3 regions of the Rhizobium sp. SG741 genome follow, and region 1 is predicted to be linked to each of the others. Evidence: predicted binding sites of a transcription regulator. Region 1 holds the regulator's gene; each other region holds the start of a gene.
What was found. Region 1 encodes LexA, which represses DNA repair genes until DNA is damaged. Its sites were predicted from a motif close to TGTTCNNNNTGTGTTCNG; they were not measured.
Positions count from the first base shown of each region.

Region 2: FHT29_RS26365 (ImuA family protein) is a predicted target of LexA. The motif match lies at 1,721-1,738, and genes of this name have one in related genera.
Region 3: FHT29_RS30080 (metallopeptidase family protein) is a predicted target of LexA. The motif match lies at 1,456-1,473, and genes of this name have one in related genera.

Region 1 is NZ_JAAZQP010000004.1:176,837-180,114, reverse strand. Features, by position in the region: gene FHT29_RS12375 (VOC family protein) at 1-628, opposite strand, end outside; gene lexA (transcriptional repressor LexA) at 1,053-1,775, shown strand; gene FHT29_RS12365 (ComEC/Rec2 family competence protein) at 1,756-3,278, opposite strand, start outside.
Region 2 is NZ_JAAZQP010000012.1:81,076-84,353, reverse strand. Features, by position in the region: gene FHT29_RS26370 (DNA polymerase Y family protein) at 1-986, opposite strand, end outside; gene FHT29_RS26365 (ImuA family protein) at 904-1,662, opposite strand; gene ligD (DNA ligase D) at 2,424-3,278, shown strand, end outside.
Region 3 is NZ_JAAZQP010000016.1:111,950-115,227, reverse strand. Features, by position in the region: gene FHT29_RS30090 (DNA polymerase Y family protein) at 1-442, opposite strand, end outside; gene FHT29_RS34780 (hypothetical protein) at 483-1,433, opposite strand; gene FHT29_RS30080 (metallopeptidase family protein) at 1,597-2,034, shown strand; gene FHT29_RS30075 (DUF1737 domain-containing protein) at 2,088-2,294, opposite strand; gene FHT29_RS30070 (CoA ester lyase) at 2,323-3,243, opposite strand.

The DNA.
Region 1 (3,278 bases):
AAGAATGTTCCGATATCCAGGGTTCACCGACGATCGCTTCGAAGAAAGTGCGGAACGCGGCCGGGGTGGGTGTCGATATCGCCACCCGCGCAATGCCGGTGACGCCGTTTTCATGGCGCTCCAGCACGCTGCGATCGGCCGGCAGCGGATTGATGCGCTGGCAGCAGAAGGCCAGAAAATCCGGCGCACGCAGATCGGCGGCGAAAGCGAGACGAAAACCGGCGACGGTCTCCGTTCCATCCGGCATTTTCATGGGACGCGAGAAATCCAGCATGCGTCCCGCCGAGATGGCGCTTACCCGAAAGCGCTCATCATCGGCGACAGCATCCTCCGAGCCGAACACCACGGCTGAAAAGCCGTCTTCACCGAGCCGGAAGCGATAGGCCTGATCGCGCGCAACGAAGACATTCCCCGCGCCGACGCTCTCCTCACATTGCTCAGGGGATGCCACTGCCAGCGGTTCAAGATAGGTCTTGTCCGCAAAGAAGACGCAGGCATTCTCGGTGCCGAACGGATGCCGGGCGTCGGGCGCGACGGTGAAACCGAGCTTGCCGAGCCGCTCGCGCGCCAAAGCGAGATTGACGGTCGGCAATACGAGATGATCCAGCGGATGCGGCGACAAAGTCATGATGTCTCCTATTTTCCTGCGCCCGCAGGTTTGCGCCCATCCATCCTCCAATTCAAGATGAAAGCAAGACGATAGAGGCGCAAGACGACCGCATGTCCTGTCGAAGACGCCAGATCACGCGGCTGATTCTTTGATCGGTACCGGAATCGCATGTCGTGAAAATGGCTTTCATCCATGCGTCAGCTACTCAAGGTAGGCTGCATGCGCCCAATGAAGCACTAAAGAGCATTTCCTTATGTTTTCCGATATGTTAGCGCGGATATAACCATATGAGACTTTTATCGGGTCCACCCAGTGATGTCGAATATTTAACTGTCCGTGCAAAGCTTTACCGAAATTTAAGTACTTGCGGAACACATATGGAACATATAGTGTCCGTTCTGGATTTGTTTCACGCTTTTCTCGATTCTGGGGTTCCAAGACGATGTTGACGCGCAAGCAGCAGGAACTGCTTCTCTTCATTCACGAACGGATGAAGGAGTCCGGCGTGCCACCATCTTTCGACGAGATGAAGGACGCGCTGGATCTTGCATCCAAATCCGGTATTCACCGTCTGATCACGGCTTTGGAGGAACGAGGGTTCATCCGCCGGCTACCGAACAGGGCCAGAGCGCTTGAGGTCATCAAGCTGCCGGATGCCTATAATCCAAGCCTGCAGCCGCGCCGCGGCTTTTCGCCGAGCGTCATCGAAGGCAGCCTTGGCAAACCCCAGCCAGTTGCGCCGCCTGCTCCGCCAAAAGTGGCGAACGACGACCAGAACAGCTCTGTTTCGGTACCGGTCATGGGCCGCATCGCCGCTGGCGTTCCGATCTCGGCCATCCAAAACAATACCCACGACATAACCGTCCCTGCCGACATGCTCGGCTCGGGCGAGCATTATGCGCTGGAAGTAAGAGGCGATTCAATGATCGATGCCGGCATTTTTGACGGCGATACGGTCATCATTCGCAATGCAACGACTGCCAATCCGGGCGATATCGTCGTCGCGCTCGTCGACGACGAGGAAGCGACGCTGAAGCGCTTCCGCCGCAAGGGGGCCTCCATCGCGCTCGAGGCAGCCAATCCCGCTTATGAGACCCGCATCTTCGGGCCGGATCGCGTCAAGGTGCAAGGCAAGCTCGTTGGCCTCATTCGCCGTTATCACTGACCGGTGATGCTCGGACGATCGGCGCGCCGAATGTGCCTGTGCGCCAATCGTAGGTTCTGTGCCGAGCCCATGGGCGCTGTGGATTTTCGAACGCAGTAACCACATTTGGCTTGTCGGTGCTGAGGTCCATCTCAATGGACCCTGTTTGCCGCAATGTGGCGCCTGTGAAAAGCATGGCGCCGGAGCGGCAGCGATCCAGGCGTAGTCGTACGGGAGTGACGACGATATTGGCCGTATCGCAGGCCGGCGACAGGTAAGCTGCGTCCTCGATGGTGACCAGCATCGCGCCATTTTCAAGCATCGCGACGCACCATGCGCCCTTTTGGCAAGCAAAACTGCCCTGCATGGCCTGGTCGAGTGCTTCATCCATTGCCTTGCGAACTGCGCCCTGCTCTTCGACGCTCAATCGCCGGCGATGATCCGTCTTGCTGATCTGGGGAAGGCGGCTATTAACAGGAAGGATAGTCGGAGGTTGATGCTCGCTCGCAACCAGCGCCCTCTGCCACTGTTCGAAAATGAAAGCCTGCGGCCTTTCGCGATTTGTTGCCAGTATGTCGTCCTGTCGCAAGGCAACCAGAACACCATCCTCGGAAATCATGAGATCCGGTTTGGGCACGCCAGAGCCGAATGCTGCCACGCCGAGGGAAGAAAGCAGCAACAGCAGGCCCACATGGCGCACGCTCGTTCGCAACATCGTCATGAGCAGAAAGCCTGTGATGAACGTCGGCATAAGCCAGGCGGGCTGGCGGCCGAAGGTAATATCGCCGCCCCACCCCGCCACCGTTTTGGCGATAGCGATGACCAACTCCAGTCCCTCGCCGGTGATTTGCCAAAAGGGCCCGTCGAGGCCAAATGGCATAAGCAACATTGCCGCCATGCCAAACGGCATGACGACGAAGGAGACTATCGGCATCGCAGCGAGATTGGCTGCAAGTCCGTATGTCGCCAACCGGTGAAAATGCTCGATCGAGAAGATCGCCGTCGACGCGCCGCCAATGAAGGAGGTCGACAATATGCCGCCGAAGAAGCGCGTAACGAACAGCAGGGGGCTCAGGAGCCTGGAGCGCGAAAGAATATTTTCCCGATGCTGGCGCCGTTTCCAAAGCGTGTAGCCGGATACCAGCGCCAGCGTCGCGGCGTAGGACATCTGAAAGCTCGGTCCGAGCACCTGCGACGGCGACAGGCTGAGAATGACGATTGCCGAGAGCGCAACGTTGCGCAGACTGATCGACGGCCGGTCGAAGAGCACGGCAACCAGCATGATCGCCATCATGATGAAGGCGCGTTCGGCCGACACGCCAAAGCCGGAAATGAGATAGTAAGCCGTCAGGGTTACCAGCGCGCCGAAAGCGGCTATCTTCTTGGTCGGCCACGCCTGCGCCATGCCGGGAAACAGGCTGAACAGATAGCGCAGGCCGATATAGAAGATACCGGCCGAAAGCGCCATGTTGAGGCCGGAAATGGCAATGATATGCGTGAGCCCGGCCATTCGCAGCGCTTCGG
Region 2 (3,278 bases), on a different contig from region 1:
ATGCCGAAGCCCGGGTCGATTTTCTCGATGCGATCGCAGAGCAGCTTTGACAGCCGGGCGGGGTCACGCACCGGTTTTGCCAATCCGGCTCGGATGCACTGGCGGGTATTGTCGACGCGGTGGATGACAAGATCGGAACGCCTGACGCCGAGACCGCGTGTCTCCAGCTTGGTGGTCATTTCGCCGACTAGTCGACGCACATATTTCGCGATCGTCTCCGCCGCACCGATCGGTTCCTGAAAGTTCTTCGCTGCCTCGACAAGCTCTGGAGTGCGCAGCGGTTCGATGGGTTCAGCCATCCGTCCGAACAGTTGGTCCAGCCGCCGGCTGACTTCGGGACCGTATCGGAGCGTCACGGGCGCGCGCGGCAGCGCGGAGAGTTCGCCGACAGTCTCGACGCCCATCACCCGCAGTCCATGGATTGTGTCTGGTGGAAGTCGTAGACAGTGGATCGGCAGGCCAGTCACCGCTCTCGCAACGCCGCCGACCGGGACAACCGTTGTTTCAGCCGACGTCACGCGGGTGATCGCATGCGCTGCTCCCCATGTATCGGCAACGGCGGCACGTGCGGTCAGGCCCCGCCCCCTCAGCCCATTGACCAGGCCTGAAATCAGTAGATCTTCACCGCCCTGCAAATGATCGGCGCCTTCCGTGTCCATGACGATCCCGTCCACGCCATCGACGGCAACAACCGGGCTGTACTGGCGGAGCGCCCACAGCGCGAGGCGCTCGAGGGCAGCGGCGTCGGCGCTGGGATCGGCATCGATCATCGTCAGATTGGCAACGATCGCCTGGGCCTTGCTCGCCGGCATGCCGAGCTTGAGGCCGAGCTTGCGCGCGGCGGTGTCGGCCGCCGAGATCCAGCGCTTCGAGCCCGATTTCGAAATCACGACGAGGGGCTGATCAGCTGGCACGGCTCCCTCTCCATGTCGACGTATCCGGTCTGTTGGCAGAGTGGGGAAGTAGACACATACGACCCTTGGCATCACAGGCTCCTATTTCAAACTCAGCACACTCGCCTGCTTTCACGCGCATCAATTCCAACAGCCATCGAGCCCGGCCGACCCCAGCCACTGGCAGTTCCTCCGACGGCAGCACGCTCACCCTCCACCGTGTCGTCGAGGCCGTCGGATTGCCGAAGTCCGAGGCTTCCGTCTGCCGCCGCCACCTGCGGACAACGAGCCCCATGGTCCCGGTTTTCTCGGCAGCCAGCTGCAGCCGCCGGGATGCCACCATCGGCAATCGAACCAGCTCCCCGACCACTGCTGCCAGCCCACCAAAGGAAAGTCCCTCTTCCATGGACGCCAGGACATCTTCCTCCTTGTCGCCTTCGCAGAAGATCACGCGGTCGGGATGCAGGCCGGCCTGGGCAATGGCGGGGAAAAACAGGTCAGGTCTCGTCAGGCACCAGAGCACCTTGCCTTTCGAGCGCGCGGCAATGCCGGCGGCGAACAACGCTGCCGCCGCGCCATCCACAGTGCCAGAGCCGCCACCGGCAATTTCATGCACGGCACCATAGGCCAGTCCGCCGCCCGGTAGCCGTTCGTCCATTTGGCGAACACCGAAGGGAAGCACGACGGCTTTTCTTGACGCACTGCCCTCCAGATGCGCGATCCGGTCTCTGAGTTCCTCGATCATCCGAGGATTGTAGGCGCGCGACATCGTTCACGGACCTCCTCGGCTCGTGTTGCATGGACCTCATGTCCCCGAAAATTGTTTATGTTCTTCTTTTGTTCCGTGTTCTCGAAGGAGTCAAGCCGGTCTTAATGAGCTTATTTAGCCTCCGCTAAAGCGGTGTGGGCGAAATGATGAAACGAATCAGGAGCCTAGGCTGTGGGAGCCAAGTGACTCTGCGGCCTCATTTTTTTCGTGTTTTGCACAAGGGCCTGAAAGATGCAGGGCTAGACACCGGCCGAAACGAAAAAGCCTGCCGCGGGAGGAGGTGCGGCAGGCTTTCCGAAAATATCCGAACAGCAACTGGGAGGAGGAGTGTTGCTGTTCCCGCAAACGCCCTTGGGAGGAGGAGAGGACGTCTGCCAATCGAACCGATGCGGGAGGAGGTGCATCGCTTCGATAGACACATCATACGGGTTCTCCCCGCCTATTAAATAGACTTTACTGCAGCGCAGTTATGCCGAGAGCGCATACCAATTCCGGCTGGGCAAGGTCGATCGTTCAGAAGAGATGGCGCTCCTGTCCAACTCCTCTTGCTCAACTCCGTGGAACAAAACGATTACCTCTTGCCTTTTGCTTGTTGAGGTCGCGTGCTGTGTCAACCGGACGTGACAGGGATGACGAACGCGATGATTTTTCCGGTTTCTCATCGCGGCCAACGAAACGGCAGCCGAGCGTCTTACCTGTCCGGCCCGCGCCTCGTCCCCGTCTTCATCCGAGACGGGAGGGGGATTTTACCGGGGACTGCCATGGCCAGCGACAAGCTCTCGACCTACAAGCAGAAGCGCGATTTTCAGAAGACGCAAGAACCGAGCGGCGCAACGAAGCTGAAGGCATCGAACCGCAGGCGCTTCGTCATCCAGAAGCATGACGCAACGCGCTTGCATTACGATCTCCGGCTTGAGCTTGACGGGGTGTTCAAATCTTGGGCGGTGACCAAGGGACCGTCGCTCGATCCGCACGACAAGCGTCTTGCCGTCGAGGTTGAGGATCATCCGCTCGACTACGGCGACTTCGAAGGCACGATCCCGAAAGGCCAGTATGGTGGCGGTACGGTCATGCTCTGGGATCGCGGCTACTGGGAGCCGGAAGGCAACAAGAGCCCTGAGCAGGCACTGGCCAAAGGCGATTTCAAGTTTACCCTGGAGGGCGAGCGGCTGCATGGCAGCTTCGTGCTCGTCCGAATGCGCAACGACCGTGACGGCGGCAAGCGCACCAACTGGCTGCTGATCAAGCATCACGACGACTTTTCCGTCGAAGAGAATGGCGCTGCAGTCCTTGAGGACAACGCAACCTCCGTTGCGTCCGGCCGGACGATGGAAGTGATCGCCGCCGGCAAGGGCAAGAAGCCGAAAGCGTTTATGATTGAAAGTGGCGAGGTCCAGGCGGACGCTGTCTGGGACAGCAACCACGGCTTAGCCGCTGACGAACGCAAAGCCGAAACCAAAACCAAAAAGAAGCCGGCATCGACCAAGGCTGCTAAGTCTTCAATGCCCGACTTCATCGCGCCACAACTTTGCGAAACGCGCGAACGCCCGCCTTCCGCCGATGGCTGGATCCATGAGATCAAGTTCGACGGCTATCGCATCCAGATGCGCATCGAA
Region 3 (3,278 bases), on a different contig from region 1:
CGGCGATCGTCTCCTCGCCAAGCCGCAGCGAAGCCGCCGGCAACGGCGCCAACGCCTCCTCCATGGCTTCTGGGGGAACGATGCGGCTTTCCTCGAAACGGGCGACCGCCCAGGACAGGCCCGGCGCCGAGGAAATGGCGCCGCGCACGTCGAGCCCCAGCCGGGAAATCCGGATCAATATATCCTCGAGCAGCGCCTCCTCACCGCCGAAGAGATGAGCGCAGCCTGTAATATCGAGAAACAGCCCATCCTTGCCGTCGATCGCCACCAGCGGCGTATAGCGGTCGCACCAGTCGGCGATCGCCTCCAGCAGCTTGCGATCCGCCGAGGGTTCCTCCTCGACGACATCGAGGGTCGGGCAGACCGCCCTCGCCTCGGCCACGCCCTGGCCCGGCTTCAGCCCGATCATCTCCGCCCGCTCGTTGAGCGCGGTCAGCCGCATGGCATTGTTCAGCTTGCCGGCGCAGACCAGCGGCGGCGTTTCAAGCCGGCCTGTCGAACGCCAGGACAGGCCCCAGCGCTTGCGGGCGATCCGGTCGGTGGGCAGATGCGGAAAGGTCAGCGCCAGAATGCGCTGCGTGTTCGCCGGGAAGGGCAGGGTGCTGAGCATCGGGGACAAGGGCAAAGCGGCGGTCATGGGCATTCCACTCCAGGGTTATGGAAAGAGGCGCCGGGTTGCGGCTCTTTTCCAAGGTCAGACGAAAGGCCGGATGACCGATGCTGCCGCCAAGCACCGATCCGTCCGGCAGGGGCCGCGCCTGCGCCGGCGCGGGTTCGACAGAGAAGCGGAAGAGGGCACTGCTTGCCTCCTCCTCGCCTCCTTGCCGCAACAGAAACAAAGGCCGCTCCGCCGCCTTGGCCCTCAGCGCCAACCGCCGGCTTTCGGTCAGCCCGAAGCGGGCGGGATTGCCGCGCACCTCCAGGATGACAACCGCAAAGGCGGCGCTGCCGAGCGCTGCTTCCGCCAGCCAGAGCGCATCTTCCAGCTTGCGTGGCGAAGCCTGCAGGAATGCCGCCGGCTCCAGTCCGAAATCCCCGATACCGATGGCATAGGGCAGGCCCGCCTCCATCGTGGCGACCGTATCGCCGATCCATAGAACCGGGGATACGGCAGCACCTGTGCCGGCAGCTTGCGCATGAAGCCGCGCGGCAAGAGCAAGGGCGAAGCCACTGGCTGCGCCCGCATCGCGCAGGCCCAGCGAGCGGACCTCGGTCAGACCATCAAGGGGAACACCGCCCTGCATCGCCGCATCGAGGTCGTCGACGCCGGTCGCAAGCAATGGCTGGGCAACACCTGCAGAACCGGGTCTCGCCTTCTCCGCCAGCGTTTCGCGCGCCGCCGCGGCCAGCGCCGGTATAGGCCTGCCTTCAAGTCGGGCAATAGTTTCACGCAGGGCAAAAAACGTTTCCCGCGCCACGGCGGCTTCGGCCATGACGTTATCTCCAGATCATTTATGTTCCTGTTATGTTCTTATGGATTCCAGAGGTCGGAAAAAGAGTCAACACCAATTTATAAGAAAATATTCCTTTGCCTTAATCCGCACTCGTAAAAGCGGCGCAAAGGCTCTATATGACCAGCGAAGGAAGGAAGCATTCATGGCTCGCATTGACCAGAGCGAGGATTGGCGGGACCGCCACGCGCCCTCAATCAGCACATTCGAATCTCTGGCCATGGAGGCTTACAGCCACTTGCCGGACGAATTTCGCTCGCTCACCGGCAACCTCATCATCCTCATCGAGGATTTTCCCGATGACGATGTGTTCGAGGACATGGCGCTGGAAACGCCCTTCGACCTGCTCGGCCTTTTCGAGGGTCGCGGCATATCCGAGCGCTTCACCGCCCAGACCGGCGAGATGCCCAACAAGATCCGCCTCTATCGTCGGCCGATCATCGATTACTGGGCGGAAAACGAGGAAACCCTCGGCGACATCATCACCCATGTCCTGATCCACGAGATCGGCCATCATTTCGGCCTGAGCGACGAGGACATGGAGCGCATCGAGGAAAGCGCGGAAGAAGCGACGGATCGATGACATCAGACCCCGACCGCAGGACGGTCAGGGGAAGGGCACGAGGTACCCGGTACTTACTGCTCGGAAAGCTTCATCTCAGGATCGTAATCCTTTCCCGCGACTTCCTTGACGACACCCTGGCCGCACTGCATCTGGCCGGTGGCCGCATTGAAGGCGTAGGTCGGCGAGCCCGACAGTTCCCAGCCCTTGTTCAGCGCCGCTGATACCTTGTGGCAGAAGGAAGCGTCGTCGGGCCCGGTGAGGAAGCGGTAGAGTTTCATCAAAGCGTCTTTCGTAGGATATCAGCCCTCACCCTGAGCGTGTCGAAGGGTGATGGCGTGCTGCGATCAGGCGAGCTTTATGAACCAGTCTCTCTGCCTGGACAAGATGCAGCCGCTCCACCATCCGCCCGCCGAGGTTCACGACATTGAGATCAGCAGCGTTCGGCGCGGCAAAGGCGCCGATGATGGCCTCAGCCTCGGCAATGGCTGTTGCATCCGGACCGAAATGCCGGTTGGCGGCTTCGATCTGGCTCGGATGGATCAGCATCTTGCCGAAAAAGCCCATGGCGGCGCCCTGGCCGCATTCGGCGTCGAACGCCTCCATATCCTTGAAATCGTTGAAAACGCTGTCGAGGGCCTCAAGCCCGTAGGCGCTCACGGCCAGCACCACCTGCATCAGCCAGGGAACGAGATAGGCGCGGCCCGGCTGCGGCAACACGCCGGTTTCCTTCCTGAGGTCGTTGAGACCGACGACGAAGCAATCGAGCCTGCTGCCCGACGTGCGCCCGGCCTCGGCGATCGAAGCCGCATTCAGGATGCCGCGTGGCGTCTCGATCATCGCCCAGATGCGCAGGCTCTCCGACGCATCCGCCTCGGCCAGCCTGTCGCTGACATCAATCACGTCTTGCGGCTCGTCCACCTTGGGCAACAGCACCGCATCCGGCTCGAGCGCCAGAACCAGGTCCAGATCGTCGGCACCGAAATTGGAGGAAAGCGCATTGATGCGAATGACCCGCTCCTTGCCTGATAGCGGCGAGGCGGCGAAGAATCTCCGTAAATTATCCCGCGCCTCGGCTTTCTTCTCCGGCGAGACGGAATCTTCGAGATCGAAGATGACGGCATCGCAATCGAGGCTATCAAGCTTTTCCAAAGCGCGCCGGTTGATGGCGGGAACGCTCAACACCGAGCGGCGCAGGCGGGCGGGACGAGAGAAGGATGATTGGCTCATAGTGTCGTTTTGCCGCGCTTTTAATCGGCAGGCAA